DNA from 2 places in the Providencia sp. PROV_01 genome. Region 2 is predicted to be linked to the other one. Evidence: predicted binding sites of a transcription regulator. Region 2 holds the regulator's gene; the other holds the start of a gene.
The links. The regulator LexA, encoded in region 2, represses DNA repair genes until DNA is damaged. The targets are predictions, from matches to a motif close to TNCTGTATGTACATACAGNA.
Positions count from the first base shown of each region.

Region 1: a site for LexA is predicted at 5,075-5,094, ahead of dinB (DNA polymerase IV). Genes of this name have one in related genera too.

Region 1 covers NZ_JBRFKD010000002.1:1,311,375-1,319,251, forward strand. The annotation lists gene nqrE (NADH:ubiquinone reductase (Na(+)-transporting) subunit E) at 1-521, shown strand, start outside; gene nqrF (NADH:ubiquinone reductase (Na(+)-transporting) subunit F) at 537-1,763, shown strand; gene ACU696_RS06595 (FAD:protein FMN transferase) at 2,004-3,035, shown strand; gene nqrM ((Na+)-NQR maturation NqrM) at 3,053-3,280, shown strand; gene ACU696_RS06605 (glycerophosphodiester phosphodiesterase family protein) at 3,918-4,832, opposite strand; gene dinB (DNA polymerase IV) at 5,117-6,172, shown strand; gene pepD (beta-Ala-His dipeptidase) at 6,216-7,676, opposite strand.
Region 2 covers NZ_JBRFKD010000002.1:791,352-799,228, reverse strand. The annotation lists gene modD (ModD protein) at 1-337, shown strand, start outside; gene ACU696_RS04380 (TonB-dependent receptor plug domain-containing protein) at 470-2,464, shown strand; gene zur (zinc uptake transcriptional repressor Zur) at 2,906-3,421, shown strand; gene lexA (transcriptional repressor LexA) at 3,580-4,197, opposite strand; gene ACU696_RS04365 (diacylglycerol kinase) at 4,334-4,708, opposite strand; gene plsB (glycerol-3-phosphate 1-O-acyltransferase PlsB) at 4,835-7,318, shown strand; gene ACU696_RS04355 (transposase) at 7,476-7,628, shown strand.

The DNA of each region.
Region 1 (7,877 bases), 520 kb from region 2:
GTACCTTCCTTGCGGTATCGAAGAATGTAAAAACTGCTTTTGGACTGGGTATCGCTGTAACGGTAGTTCTTGGGATTTCTGTCCCAGCTAATAACTTGGTATACAACTTAGTATTGCGTGATGGTGCGATTGCTGAAGGTATCGACTTATCCTTCTTGAACTTCATCACGTTTATCGGTGTTATTGCCGCGTTAGTTCAGATCCTTGAAATGATTTTAGATCGCTACTTCCCATCACTGTATAACGCGTTAGGTATCTTTTTGCCATTGATTACCGTTAACTGTGCCATTTTTGGTGGTGTTTCTTTCATGGCGCAACGTGACTATAACTTTAGCGAATCGGTCGTATATGGGTTCGGTTCGGGGATCGGTTGGATGCTCGCAATCGTATTGATGGCAGCTATTCGAGAGAAGATGAAGTACTCAGATATTCCATCGGGTCTAAAAGGGTTAGGTATCACCTTTGTGACAACCGGTTTAATGGCATTGGGCTTTATGTCCTTCTCCGGTGTGCAGCTATAAAGGCGAGAAGAATTCATGGAAATTATTATTTTAGGTGTCGTGATGTTTACCCTGATTGTCTTGGTGCTGACAGGCTTAATCCTGTTTGCAAAATCCAAGCTAGTCAACACAGGGAACATCAAAGTTGAAGTTAATGGCGATCCAGACAAAAGTTTTGAAGCTCCTGCGGGTGACAAGCTATTAGGCATGTTATCAAACCAAGGTATTTTTGTTTCATCAGCGTGCGGTGGTGGTGGCTCTTGTGGTCAGTGCCGTGTGAAAATCAAAGAAGGCGGTGGTGATATTCTGCCTACTGAGCTTTCTCACATTAACAAACGTGAAGCAAAAGAAGGCTGCCGGTTAGCGTGTCAGGTCAACGTTAAGCAAGATTTAAAAATTGAGCTTCCAGAAGAAATATTTGGCGTGAAAAAATGGGAGTGTGAAGTTATTTCTAATGATAACAAAGCCACTTTCATTAAAGAGCTGAAATTGAAAATTCCAGAAGGAGAGGTCGTTCCTTTCCGTGCGGGTGGCTTTATTCAGATTGAATGCCCGGCACATGTTGTCAAATATGAAGATTTTGATGTACCAGAAGAGTACCGTGAAGATTGGGATAAATTTAACCTATTCCGTTATGTGTCTGAGGTTAAAGAGCCAACTGTTCGCGCCTATTCCATGGCAAACTACCCGGAAGAGCATGGTATTATCATGCTAAACGTGCGTATTGCTACACCACCACCTCGTAATCCGGATGTTCCACCAGGAATTATGTCCTCTTATATTTGGTCATTAAAGCCAGGGGATAAAGTGACTATTTCTGGGCCGTTTGGTGAGTTTTTCGCTAAAGAAACGGAAGCTGAAATGGTGTTTATCGGTGGTGGTGCGGGTATGGCACCAATGCGTTCTCATATATTCGACCAACTGCGCCGCTTAGATTCTAAACGTAAGATTAGTTTCTGGTATGGTGCACGTTCTGTCCGTGAGATGTTCTACACCGAAGATTTTGACCAACTCGCTGCAGAACATGAAAACTTTACATGGAATGTAGCACTTTCTGACCCTATGCCTGAAGATAATTGGAATGGTTATACTGGCTTCATCCATAATGTCTTATATGAAAACTACTTGAAAGATCATCCAGCACCGGAAGATTGTGAGTTCTACATGTGTGGTCCTCCAATGATGAATGCTGCCGTGATCAAAATGTTGAAAGACCTCGGAGTTGAAGATGAAAATATCTTATTGGATGACTTCGGTGGTTAAGCAACTTAGCTGATTTTATTAGACTAATCAAAGTCAGTAGACAGTAACACTTTAAAGAGGGAAAATATTTTCCCTCTTTGTGATTTTAGTAAATCTATTAAGCGCTAATTAGTTAACGGTTAATAGGTAGGTTTATGATTATTTTGACTGGAACATTCTCTGCATGGGTGACGATGTAAAGTGTGTTAATAGTCTGGGCGGCCTTAACAAAATGCGCTCATGATTGACGCGGAGAAAATTATGCTAAGTAAAAGAATTTATACCTCGGTACTGCTATTTGTTGCAGCACTGTTTCTTACTGCCTGTGGTGGACCTGAACAACAGAATCTTCAGGGGCAAACAATGGGTACGTATTATTCGGTTAAATATGTCACAGATTCTTCGGAGCCAAAGCCTGAAGCAATTCAAGCCGAAATAGATAAACGTTTGGAAGAAGTTAACGACCAAATGTCAACATATCGCCCAGACTCAGAATTAAGTCGTTTTAATCAGTTTAAAGAAGTCAATACACCGTTCCCTGTTTCTGCAGCAACGGCAACTGTAGTTAAAAAAGCCATTGAAATTAATAAGCTGACAGATGGTTCATTAGATGTAACGGTTGGGCCTTTAGTTAATTTATGGGGGTTTGGCCCTGAAGGAAGAGTCACTAAAGCACCTTCGGATGAAGAATTGGCTAAGCGCAGAGCATGGGTTGGTATCGAAAAACTCGCTGTTCAAGATAATAACTTAATTAAAACAATCCCTGAGCTATATGTCGATCTTTCCTCCATTGCGAAAGGTTATGGTGTCGACGTTGTTGCTGAATATTTAGAATCATTAGGTATCAATAATTATATGGTTGATATTGGTGGTGAAGTGCGTACGAAAGGAACAAATGGTAAAGAAGTGCCATGGCGTATCGCAATAGAAAAACCCGCATCGGATGGTGTCAGCCAAACAGCACAAGAGATTATTGAACCAGGTGACCGCTCTATCGCTACATCAGGGGACTACCGTAATTACTTCGAGCAAGATGGCGTTCGTTTTTCTCATACGATAGACCCAAAAACAGGAAAACCAATCACACATAATTTAGTCTCTATTACAGTAATTGCAGAAAATTGCATGAGTGCTGATGGCTTATCTACAGGACTAAATGTTTTAGGGCCTGAAGTTGGCTTTGCTTTAGCTGAAAAAATGAATATTCCTGTTTTTATGATTGTTAAGACAGATAAAGGTTTTGAAGAGCGCTATACTAAGGCATTCGAACCATTTTTAACCAAAAAACAGTAGTTGTAGGAGGATAAAAAATGCTGAATATTTTTATTGCAGCCTTTGCACTGTTTTTGCTGGCCTTTTTAGGTATGTCACTTGGGTATATTATTAAACGTAAGAGTATCCAAGGTAGCTGCGGCGGGTTAAGCAGTATTGGTGTTGAAAAGGTGTGTGATTGCCCTGAGCCTTGTGATGCACGTAAAAAACGTATGGCGCGTGAAGAAGCCCGTCAAAAATTACTGGATAAAAACCGTATTATTTGAATAGTAATATTTAACGGTTCTATAACTAGTAATGAGCCGGAGATGTCTAAATATAGTTATTAGACATCTCCAAATATTACTTTCCCGTTATACAGTCTAAATTAATTGCATTTTCTTAGCACATGAAACAGAGACAGGGTAATTAACATGCATGCTTTTTGTCTCACCATCAAATCTAATCGTGACCTTTCCATTATCATTGTTGTTAATTTGGCAAGGTAAAAAATCACCACTACTCTACAGTTCATTACTTTTCGTAGTAATTTTAGCTTTCCAAGCACTTTTACCTGTTGTTGAGTAAGGGAATGAATTTACGTTAGAGCTAGATGTGGCATGTGCTAGATTATAAAATATAAACACATTATCATAGGGGTTATCACTATTATGATAATGTATTTCAACTTTCCTTAATGTTTCATTCCAATAATTCTCGACAATCATTGTTCCAATATTTGACATATAAAACCTTTTTTAAATTATTTTAAATAGAATTTTTGTGATGGATTAAATATATCAAGTTTTCTATAGCAGTAAATTAAGAACAATTATTATTAATTGATGAAAAGAATGTTTTTAAGATGTGATTTAATTCCTAAGCTATTATTAAAGTAATAATAGCTTAGGTGATGTTATTAGATTATTTTTTAAATGCTTTTGGGGAATCAACCATTACAGCATCAACACCAATTTCTTTTGCGAGTTGGTAGTCACTGTCATTATTAACACCAAAGACAATGATATAGGCATTGCCATTTTTTCTAAAACAGTCAATGGCTTCTTTATCCCATGAAAGGGTTGCTGGCGAGCGTGCTTCGCCTAAAGTATATTTTTCGACCACTTCAACTTTACGATGTAGTTCAAAGCCATACCAGCGAGTTGTTGTTTTGTCATTTTCTATTGAACATTGATGGTTCATCACAACATTTGCCAACAGGGTGCGAGTCTCATCACGACTTTCAAATAATGGGATCTTTGGAGAAAGGGATTTGAGTGCTTTTAAAAATTCATCATTAGTGGAATAAAAACGTACTTGGTTAAATGCATTAGTTTTATCTAAGAGAGCTAAAATCGCCTTTGCTTGAATATCAGGGTTGGCGTCAGGGGATTTTAAATCTACGTAGAAAGTTGTGTCTGGGTATTTTTGCAGAATATTTTCTAGTGTAGTGATAGTTGTTTTTTGTAAGGGGAATTGCTGATTATGTTTTTGACTAAACTTATAAGCAGCATTGACATGATTGAGTTGTTCTACTGTATAAGCAGATACGTTACCTTTTTTGTCCGTCAATGAATCTAGATCACTCGGACGATATAGGACTAATTGATTATCTTTACTAAGTTGAACGGTAAGCCAAATAGCATCGGCATTATTTTGCTTGGCTAAATCAATGGCATAAATTGTGTTTTCTGGTGCATCTGCTGTTCCTGCACGGTGAGCTACAATTTTAGGGGATAGTGCTAAATTAGGGGAAAGTGCGAAAACTGTTTGGCTAGCAAGCAGCATAATGAGAGGAGCCATAAATTTAACATATTTTGATGTTGATATAATTGCCATAGAGATGATCCATAAATAGTTTTTCAAGATATTGTTGTTGGTAAAACAACTCTTTTTATTACTTTTTTGTTTAAAAGTAAGTAGTAATACTTATTTTTAAGACAAACTTTAAGCCGAATCTAGAGTTGGATAGCTTGGCAGATGATTATTGCAATAATATGAATTACCTAATTATCATGGAGTTAGCTTTTTCATTCGTCAATTTTATGGTGATGTGACAATAATTGCATGGCTAATAAAAATACTGTATATTTAATCAGGTGTTTAATTGGCAGAGTTAACCCGTGCGTAAAATTATTCATATTGATATGGACTGCTTTTATGCAGCGATCGAAATGCGTGACGACCCAAGCCTTCGTAATGTCCCCATTGCAGTGGGGGGAAGCGCAGATCGCCGAGGCGTTATTAGTACTGCAAATTATGAAGCCCGTCGCTACGGTGTTCACAGTGCGATGTCTACTGCGATTGCACTTAGGCTTTGCCCTCACTTGAAAGTGGTTCCTGGGCATATGGCACTTTACAAAGAAACCTCCCTGTATATTCGAAAAATATTTGCTCGCTATACTGACCTCATAGAACCACTTTCTCTTGATGAAGCTTATTTGGATGTCACTGATTGTACGCAATTACATGGCTCTGCAACGCTAATTGCTGAGGCCATTCGCCAGCAAATCTTTGATGAACTGCAATTAACCGCTTCAGCGGGGATAGCGCCAATAAAATTTTTGGCGAAAATAGCTTCAGATATGAATAAACCCAATGGCCAATTCGTGATCACGCCGCAAAATATGGATCAATTTATTCTTAGCTTGCCCCTTAAAAAAATTCCTGGCGTGGGTAAGGTAACCGCTCAGAAATTAGCGGATATGGGGTTACTCACTTGTGCTGACGTCCAAAAATATGATGTTGTTACATTGGTTAAAAGCATGGGTAAATTCGGGCAGGTACTTTGGGATCGATGCCATGGTATCGATGAGCGTGCTATTAACCCTGATAGACTCAGAAAGTCGGTAGGGGTTGAACGCACCCTTGCAGAAGATATATATCAATGGAGCGATTGTCTGCCTCTGCTTGATAAACTCTATGACGAACTACAATTACGTCTAGCGAAGGTAAAACCCGATCTGCGTATTGCTCGTCAAGGTGTAAAATTTAAATTTGCAGACTTTCAGCAAACAACACAAGAACACGTATACCCAATTCTCAATAAACAAGATTTAGTCCAGATAGCGAAACAAGTTTGGGATAATCGCCGCTTAGGGCGTGGTGTTCGGTTAGTTGGTTTGCATGTGATGCTGCAAAGCCCACAGCTTGAAAGGCAATTATTACTTGAATTATAAAAAACACCCATCGCATGATGGGTGTTTCATAACAATTAATTGCTTATTCTTTGACTGGAATTGCTTTTAAAACCGCAGTTAGTAATTTCCAATACTCTCCAACGCTTGCAATGTGTACACGTTCATCAGGGGAGTGTGCACCGCGAATAGTTGGCCCAATTGAAACCATATCCATGTCTGGGTAAGGTTTTTTGAATAGACCACACTCAAGGCCTGCGTGGATCACCATGACATTAGGGATTTTACCGAACAGCTTGTTGTAGGTATCGCTGACTAAATGCATTACTGGTGAGTCTGCATCTGGTTGCCAACCTGGGTAGCTACCTTCTGCACGGTATTGGGCTTGTGCTAATTTACTGATAGATGTCAACATGTTAACAACGTAGTTTTTGCCGCTATCGATAAGTGAACGAACAAGGAAGATAATTTCTGCTTTATCTTCAGTTAGTCGTACAACACCTTCGTTAAGTGAGGTTTCAACCACGCCAATGGCAACATCACTCATGCGGATCACACCGTTTGGCGCCGCATTTAAGAAGAAAACAAAACGTTTTTGGCAGTCATCAGAAAGTGCTTTTAATTCGCTTTGCGTTTCATCTAGTAGCAGAACAAGGTTAGGCTCAACGACGGCTAATTCATTTTTCAGAATATCTTCATAACGAGCTCTTAGGGCAGTTAACTCAGCGACTTTGTTCGCAGGAACGGCAATAATGGCGTAAGCTTCCCGAGGAATGGCGTTACGAACAGTACCACCTCTGAAATCTAATAGTTTTAGGTTTAAATCTTCTGCGTGGCCAGCTAGAAAACGTGCTAACAGCTTATTGGCATTACCTAAGCCTAAATGTACATCACCACCAGAGTGCCCACCTTTTAGGCCTTTTAGGGTCATTGTGAAGGTTTTATAGCCTTGTGGTAATGCTTCACGTGTCAGGTCAAACGTAGAGGTAAAGTCAACCCCACCAGCACAACCCATGTAAATTTCACCTTCTTCTTCTGAGTCGGTGTTAATCAGAATATCGGCTTGTAACCAGCCTGCTTTCAAGCCAAACGCACCTTCCATGCCGGCTTCTTCAGTCATGGTCAGAAGAACTTCCATTGGCCCATGCTCAACACTATCATCAGCAAGAACAGCCAACGCAGAAGCTAAGCCAATGCCGTTATCAGCACCTAAAGTGGTTCCTTCAGCGGTGACCCATTCACCATTAACATATGGACGAATTGGATCTGTTTTAAAGTCATGTACCGTGTCGTTATTTTTCTGTGGCACCATGTCTAAGTGAGCTTGTAAAACAACGCCTTTGCGGTTTTCATAACCAGGGGTTGCAGGTTTACGGATCAGAATATTACCCACTTCATCACGTTCAACGTGAAAGCCTTTTTGTTTTGACCAATCAACAATATGTGCGGCTAAGGCTTCTTCGTGGTATGAAGGGTGCGGGATAGAACAGATTTTCGCGAAGATGTCCCATAGTGGTTGGGGGGATAATGTAGCTAGCTCAGACACGTCTCTCTCCTTTTATTTTCCCTTTATATTTCAATCTGTAGCGTTGTTGGCTTCATTCATAAATCCCAGTCACATACTTATGTATGCTCCTAGGATTTACTCATTTGCCGCCTAGCTACAAATTGAACTATTTAGGGATAATATCCTGAATAACCCAGTAGGAGCTGATCGGCAACCAACGTTAATTTCAGCTTCAATTTT
Region 2 (7,877 bases):
TGAAAATCCAGATGATTGGGCAAGCCATATAAAAACACTGCGCCAAGCAGCCCCAGAAAAAATGATTATTGTCGAGGCCGATGATTACGAACAGGCCATTCTTGCAATCAATGCGCAAGCCGATATTGTACAACTCGATAAACTGCCTATTGAACAAATTCAGCAACTACAAGAACTCACCAAGCAGCAAAACCGGCCTTGCCAGCTATCGATTGCAGGTGGAATTAATTTAAAAACAATAGAAGCATTCGCGCAAACTGGTGTATCACTCTTAGTTACATCCGCGCCTTACTACGCAGCACCCCGAGATATAAAAGTGAAGATCTTTAAGCAGTAAGCTAAGAAGTTAGCGTCAGAAAAACCGTTCGTAAAAACAGCCTACCCCGTAGGCTGCATCCACCTATGGTTAATGACGCATATCGTTGTATAAAAAATAATATATCGTTATTTACAAAACTGGAAAGACATAATGAAAATAAAACAAATTACCTATTGGATTGGGATGGCTTTATTCACGACACAGGGCTACGCAGCCTCACCTAACACTGAAAAAAATACCGATGTGATGTCCGTTTGGAGCACCCCGCTTGCCGCTGATGCTAACATCATCACAGAAAACCAAATGAAGCAGCTGAATAAAACAAACGTCGCACAGGCGCTGAGTACCATGCCAGGAGTTTCTATTCAAAAATCAGGAAACCGCAATGAAACTCAAGTCAATGTACGTGGTTTTGATAGCCGCCAAGTACCTATTTTCTTTGATGGTATTCCAACTTACGTGCCTTATGACGGTACGCTAGACCTTGGCCGCTTTATGACTAGCGAGCTAGCCAGCGTAGAGCTATCTACCGGCTATACCTCTCTATTACAAGGCCCGAACCTGATGGGCGGGGCTATCAACTTAACCACCGCCACGCCTCAAAAACCCTTTGAAGCCAATATTAGCTTAAACCAAGGTTTTGCTCGCGGTGCAGATAACGCCCACAATATCAGCGCACGTTTAGGGGGGCGTAACGATCTCGGCTTTATTCAAGTCAGTGGCAGTCAATATAAGCAGCGCTTTATGGGAATACCGGGCTCAGAAAATAATAACCCATTAGCGGGTAATAATGGCCGTCGCCCGAATTCAGCAACTGATGACAAACGTATGATGGTGAAAGTAGGCTGGACACCACGAGAAGCAGATGAATACGTCGTGACTTATTTAAAACAAGAGGGTGATAAAAATAGTCCACCTAGCGTAACGAATAAAAAACAACAAATTTGGCAGTGGCCTGCTTATGATAAAGAAAGCATTTATTTCAACGGTACAACCCAAGTCACCGACGATATCGCCTTACAGAGTCGCCTATACCACGATACGTTCAAAAATACGCTTCATCAGTATAAATCTGTCAAAGATTACGAAAAAGGCCTTTATAACTACAGCCGTTACGATGATTACAGTAACGGTGCTGACATGCGTGTTGACTTCACCGTGCGTGAATTAGATATGCTGTCATTTGCTGCACACTGGAAAGAAGATGTCCACCGTGCACGCGCCAAAAGAGATGTCCCATTCGACCGCTATAAAGATAATACCTATTCTATTGCTACCGAATATCAATGGGTTGCCATGGATAACTTAGATATTATTGGTGGTATTGGCTATGACTGGCGCAAAAGTGCTGATGGTAAGCGCTATGATTACAAATCTGGTGATTTTGAAAAATACGATGGCAATAGCCAACATGCGTTCAACTGGGAAGTCATGGCTCGCTATCATTTAGAAAATAAAGATACCGTTCAATTTTCTATATCAGAAAGAAGCCGTTTCCCAACGCAAAAAGAGCGTTATACCAAAGAAAAAATGAAAAGTGACGACACATTCGTCATTAACCCACATATCGATACTGAGCGTGCTCTTACCTATGATTTGACTTACAAGGGACATATCTCACCCACTTGGTCATATACTTCAAGTCTCTATTATAACCATGTAACTGATGCCATTATGGCGCATCGTGTCGGTACTAATCAGGATGGAGGTTATATACTCGAAAATCGTAACAGCGGCAAAGTTGACTACTTTGGCATTGATTTAGGGACTAACGGGCAAATTACCGATTGGTTGGAAGCGGGTTTAAGTTACGGCTACATTCATGCTGATCCAAAACACTACAGCGTTAAACATGTTGCTGAATTACCTATCCACAAAGCCTTCGCTTGGGTGAAATTTACCCCTTATGAGCCATTCAGCATCACTGTAACCGAAGAAGCAAGAAGCTGGGCCTTTAATTATGTCGATGCAGATAGCAAAGTGCGTGGATATGCCAAAACTGACCTACGTTTAGATTATGACTTTGGACAAGGAATATCTGTTAATACATCAGTTAATAACTTATTCGATAAATCATATGAATATACTAATGGGTATATCGAAGAGGGTCGTAATTATTGGTTAGGTATTGAATATAAATACTAATCTAAATATATTAGGCAATGACTTTAATCATTGCCTAATATTATATAAATAAAATAAGATTAATCTGTGCTCCTGCAAAAATAATAAACATAAACCCCATAAAGTAAGCTTTAGAGGGTGAGAAAAGAAGGTTGTAAATTAAAGGCAAGATAAGTCTTAATTAAAATTACATCAAATTAAAACTAAATCTTTCAATTAATTGTTCATCATGAGTTATGAATTTATAATAAATTTGTTTAATATATGTTTCATTTTATCTGTTTATTTTTAAATAAAATTAAATATCATTTTTTATATTTTATTTATTAGTCAAAAAAACTCAGCAAAGCTAAAATTTTTTGATAGCACCGCATTCATCTCTTGATTCTCAATAGTTCAAGAAACTGTGATAAACTTGTGTGCAGTAAACATTTGCATTTTTCAACGGGTGGGGTCAGTAAAATGGAAAAGATGAGTGAAAAAAAAGTTCTTGCGATGGCAGAACATATTTGCCAATCAAGAGGCGTCAGGTTGACACCACAGAGAGAAACGGTATTGAGCCTAATAGCACAACAGCATGGTGCGATCAGTGCTTATGATTTACTCGACTTACTACGTGAAATTGAACCTCAGGCTAAGCCACCTACCGTTTATCGTGGCCTTGAGTTCTTAATGGAGCAAGGTTTTATCCATAAAATCGAATCAACCAACAGCTATGTTGTTTGTCACCATTTTGATAACCCAAGCCATATCTCTGTTATGTTAATTTGCGACCAGTGCGGAAGCGTAACGGAAAGTGATTGCACAACGATAGAAGCCGCAATTATTAATTTGGCAGATGAACACCAATTCCGCTTAAGGCATACCGTAGTGGAAAACCATGGTTTATGTAAAAATTGCGACGAAGTGAATAGCTGCCAAGATCATGAACATTGTCATCATAACCACGAACAACCTGTAACCCCTAAGAAAAAGTAAATAGCCGGACTGCTAGATCGTTTGATGAAATGCAAAGAGAAAATAGAGAAGAGAAAAATATAAGAAAGGAAACAAAACAGGCAGACTTCAGAATAAAACCATGAAATCTGCCTGCAATCGTCTTCACCGTCTGTAACACAGCTGGTTGCTAACGAAAATTAATACCAATCACTGTTACGAATAACCCCAACCGCTAAACCTTCAATAGTGAAATTTTGCTGACGCAAGTCAACAACAATAGGTTCGAATTCTGGGTTTTCTGCTATTAACTCAACACGGTTACCCTGTTGCTTAAAACGTTTAACAGTGACTTCATCTTCGATACGTGCAACCACTACTTGCCCGTTATGTACATTTTGTGTTTTATGCACAGCTAATAAATCGCCATCCATAATACCAATATCTTTCATGGACATCCCATTCACACGCAATAAGAAATCTGCATGTGGTTTAAACAGCTCAGGGTCAACTTGATAGTGGCTCTCAATATGTTCCTGTGCTAATAATGGTTCGCCAGCGGCTACACGTCCAATCAGAGGTAACCCCTGATCTTCGGTTTCTTCTTCAAGAAGCAGACGAATACCTCGAGATGCACCTGAGACGATTTCAATAACCCCTTTACGCGCTAAGGCCTTTAAATGCTCTTCTGCCGCATTAGGCGAACGAAAACCAAGGCTTGCTGCTATCTCAGCGCGTGTAGGAGGCATACCCGTCTGCGAAATGTGGTCACGCACTAGATCGTAAACCTGCTGTTGTCGAGCCGTCAGTGCTTTCATTCCGTTCCCCTGTTTGTTTATACAGTCAAGCTGTGAGTATATACAGGTAAATGAAGATTTGGAACAGTTAAATCGCTCAATTTAAGCATTTGTTATCGATTTATTTTCTTTTTACCTGATTAAGTAACCAAACACCTTAACCAGGGAAATAGCGCTGCCATAATACGAGTACCCAAATAAACAACGCTAAACCGATACTCACAAATACCGCGGCAGAACCAATATCTTTAGCTCTCCCTGAAAGTTCATGATATTCACTTCCGATACGGTCAACTACGGCTTCTATCGCGCTATTCAGTAATTCGACTATTGCCACCAGAACAACAGAACTCACTAACAAAATCCTATCTATATAGCTGATATCTAAATAAAATGCGATAAAAATCGCGATAATTGCAGCAACAGATTCTTGCCTAAATGCGGCTTCATTAACCCAAGCTGCCTTCAAACCTTTAAGGGAATACCCCGCAGCTTTAATCACTCGCGTGAAGCCCTTAACTTGACTCGCCATATTTATTCCTTAAAAAATACAAACAATAATCGATTTTTACGGTCAAAGTGAATTGTCAGTAACAGATCTAACCATGTATTTCTGGTATGATTGCGCAGCATTGTTAACAAGAGGCTATAATCATTTATGTCACTATGGCGTAAAATATATTACAACACGTTGAATTTACCACTTAAATTATTGGTAAAAAGTAAACTAATTCCTTCGGATCCCATCACTGAGTTGCAGCTTGATGTCAACAGGCCAACCCTATACGTATTACCTTATCATTCGAAGTCTGACCTCCTCACGCTACGGCACCAATGCTTAGCTATTGGTCTGCCAGACCCGCTGGTCGACAATGATATCAATGGAACGAAGCTTCCGGCCTACGTTTTTATCGATGATGGCCCACGTGTTTTTCGCTATTATTCACCGAATCCACGTAAGGATTCAGTAAAAACATTCCATGCTTATTTAGATTTGCATAAAAACAACCCAAATCTAGATATTCAAATGCTACCGGCATCCGTGATGTTTGGGCGCTCACCTGGTCGTGAAGGCCATACCCCAGCACCACCACTGAAACTGTTAAATGGCATCCAAAAATTCTTCGCCGTTTTATGGTTAGGACGTGACAGCTTCGTACGTTTATCTCCGATTGTCTCAATTGGGAAAATGGCACAAGACCACGGTACAGACACCATTATTGCCAACAAACTTGCTCGTGTCGCACGTATTCACTATTCGCGCCAACGTCTCGCAGCAGTTGGGCCTAAACTCCCTGCACGTTATGAGCTGTTTAATAAGTTATTGACGTCAAAAGCAATTGAAAAAGCCGTTGAAGACGAAGCGCGCAGTAAAAAAATTCCACTCAAAAAAGCTCAGCAAAATGCCGTTGGGATGATGGAAGAAATCGCAGCCAATTTCTCTTATGAAGCAGTACGTTTAACGGATAGGGTTCTTAGTTGGACTTGGAATCGCCTTTATCAAGGCATTAATGTTCAGCACGCTGAACGAGTCCGCCAGCTAGCACAAGACGGCCATGAAATCGTTTATGTGCCATCCCACCGTAGCCATATGGACTACTTACTGCTCTCATATGTGCTATACCATCAAGGGCTAGTTCCACCCCATATTGCCGCGGGGATCAACCTCAATTTCTGGCCTGCTGGGCCTATTTTCCGTCGTTTAGGGGCCTTTTTTATTCGCCGAACGTTCAAAGGCAATAAACTGTATTCGACCGTTTTCCGTGAATATTTAAGTGAGCTATTTGCCCGAGGTTACTCCATCGAGTACTTTGTGGAAGGTGGGCGCTCACGTACCGGTCGTTTGTTACAGCCTAAGACGGGTACTCTCTCCATGACGTTACAAGCGATGTTGCGCGGTGACTCACGCCCTATCACCATTGTTCCTATCTACATCGGGTATGAGCATGTGATGGAAGTGGGTACTTACGCCAAAGAACTGCGCGGTGCAGAAAAAGAGAAAGAAGGCTTTTTCTCTATGGTTCGCGGCTTACGTAAATTGCGCAACCTAGGCCAAGGCTATGTTAACTTTGGCCAGCCAATTTCGCTTCCACACTATCTCAACCAGCGTGTACCTGATTGGCGCGACTCTATCGACCCTATCGAACCACAAAGACCAACTTGGCTAAACCCAACGGTCAGTTCGTTAGCTGATAACATTATGGTCAATATTAATAATGCAGCCGCAGCCAATGCGATTAACCTGTGTGCGACTGCGTTACTGGCTTCTCGTCAACGCTCACTGACTCGTGAGCAACTAGTTGAACAAGTCGACTGTTACCTGCAATTATTGCGCAATGTGCCATACACCGCAGATGCTACAACGCCAAATAAAACGGCCGAGCAATTGTTAGAACATGCTTTGCACATGGATAAATTTGAAGTCGAAAAAGACAGCATGGGGGATATTATCATTCTTCCTCGCGAAAATGCCGTCTTGATGACCTATTACCGTAACAATATCCATCATTTATTAGTATTACCATCGCTAATAACTAGCATTGTGTTACACCATGAACGCATAAGCCGCCAAGACATTCACTATCAAGTAGGCCAAATTTACCCGTTCTTAAAAGCAGAACTGTTTATGCGTTATAACAGTGATGAGCTACATGAGACGGTAGATACACTAATTGATGAACTGAATAACCAAAAGCTAATTTGCTTAAAAGAAGATGATGTGGTGGTGCTAAATCCTCGCCGTATTCGCCCATTACAGCTCTTAGCAGCAGGCGTTCGTGAGACTTTGCAACGTTATGCAATCACATTGTCATTACTCAATGCGAGCCCGGAAATTAGCCGTAATACACTGGAAAAACAAAGCCGTATCCTTGCGCAACGCCTTTCTGTTTTACACGGTATTAACGCTCCTGAATTCTTTGATAAAGCGGTATTCTCGACATTGGTCGATACCCTAAGGGAGGAAGGCTACATTGATAATAATGAAAATGATATCTTTGTAACCAATGCACAGAAACTGTATGCCGTTCTGGCTCGCTTGATGTCACCTGAGATCCGTTTAACTATTGAAAGTGTTAGCCAAGACGATGAGTTTTCCACTGCGATAGAGAAGAATACAGAAACTGAAACAAATGCAGACTAGAAATCTTGGAGCTAAATAAGTAAAAGGGGTAATGTTATTCACATTACCCCTTTTATTTAATAGAGCTAGCGCTAACAATAATCTATGTCCTAAATAATTCGAAGTGCCGCACCAATGATGAATTGTTTTTTGAAACCACTGAGTTCGATTAATCAAGGTGATGTTGCTGAATTATTTATCTGGTATTATCTCTGAGCATCGCTTCGTTAAAGAAATCCAAACCAATGGCGCTTACTTTTGGTTCCTATATATAGGACTCACTGAAAAAGTATCGAATTCCACCACACTAACCAAAACAGCCAATACCTAATATTGATAGCTAGAAGGATAGGCGATTTTTATGTGTATTCAATATTATTTTAATAAAAGAAAAGCCGCCAAAACCCAACATAAAAAATTGATAAATAACAAATAAATTCAAAAAAACACACAGTTTGAAATATGGTAAATATCAAAAAATAATTTCAATTCATAATAAATTATCATTTCTTAATTAACCCCACTCTCTATGACTTCTTATTTAGTCCAAACAAGTACGTTCACATTATCAATCTAAATA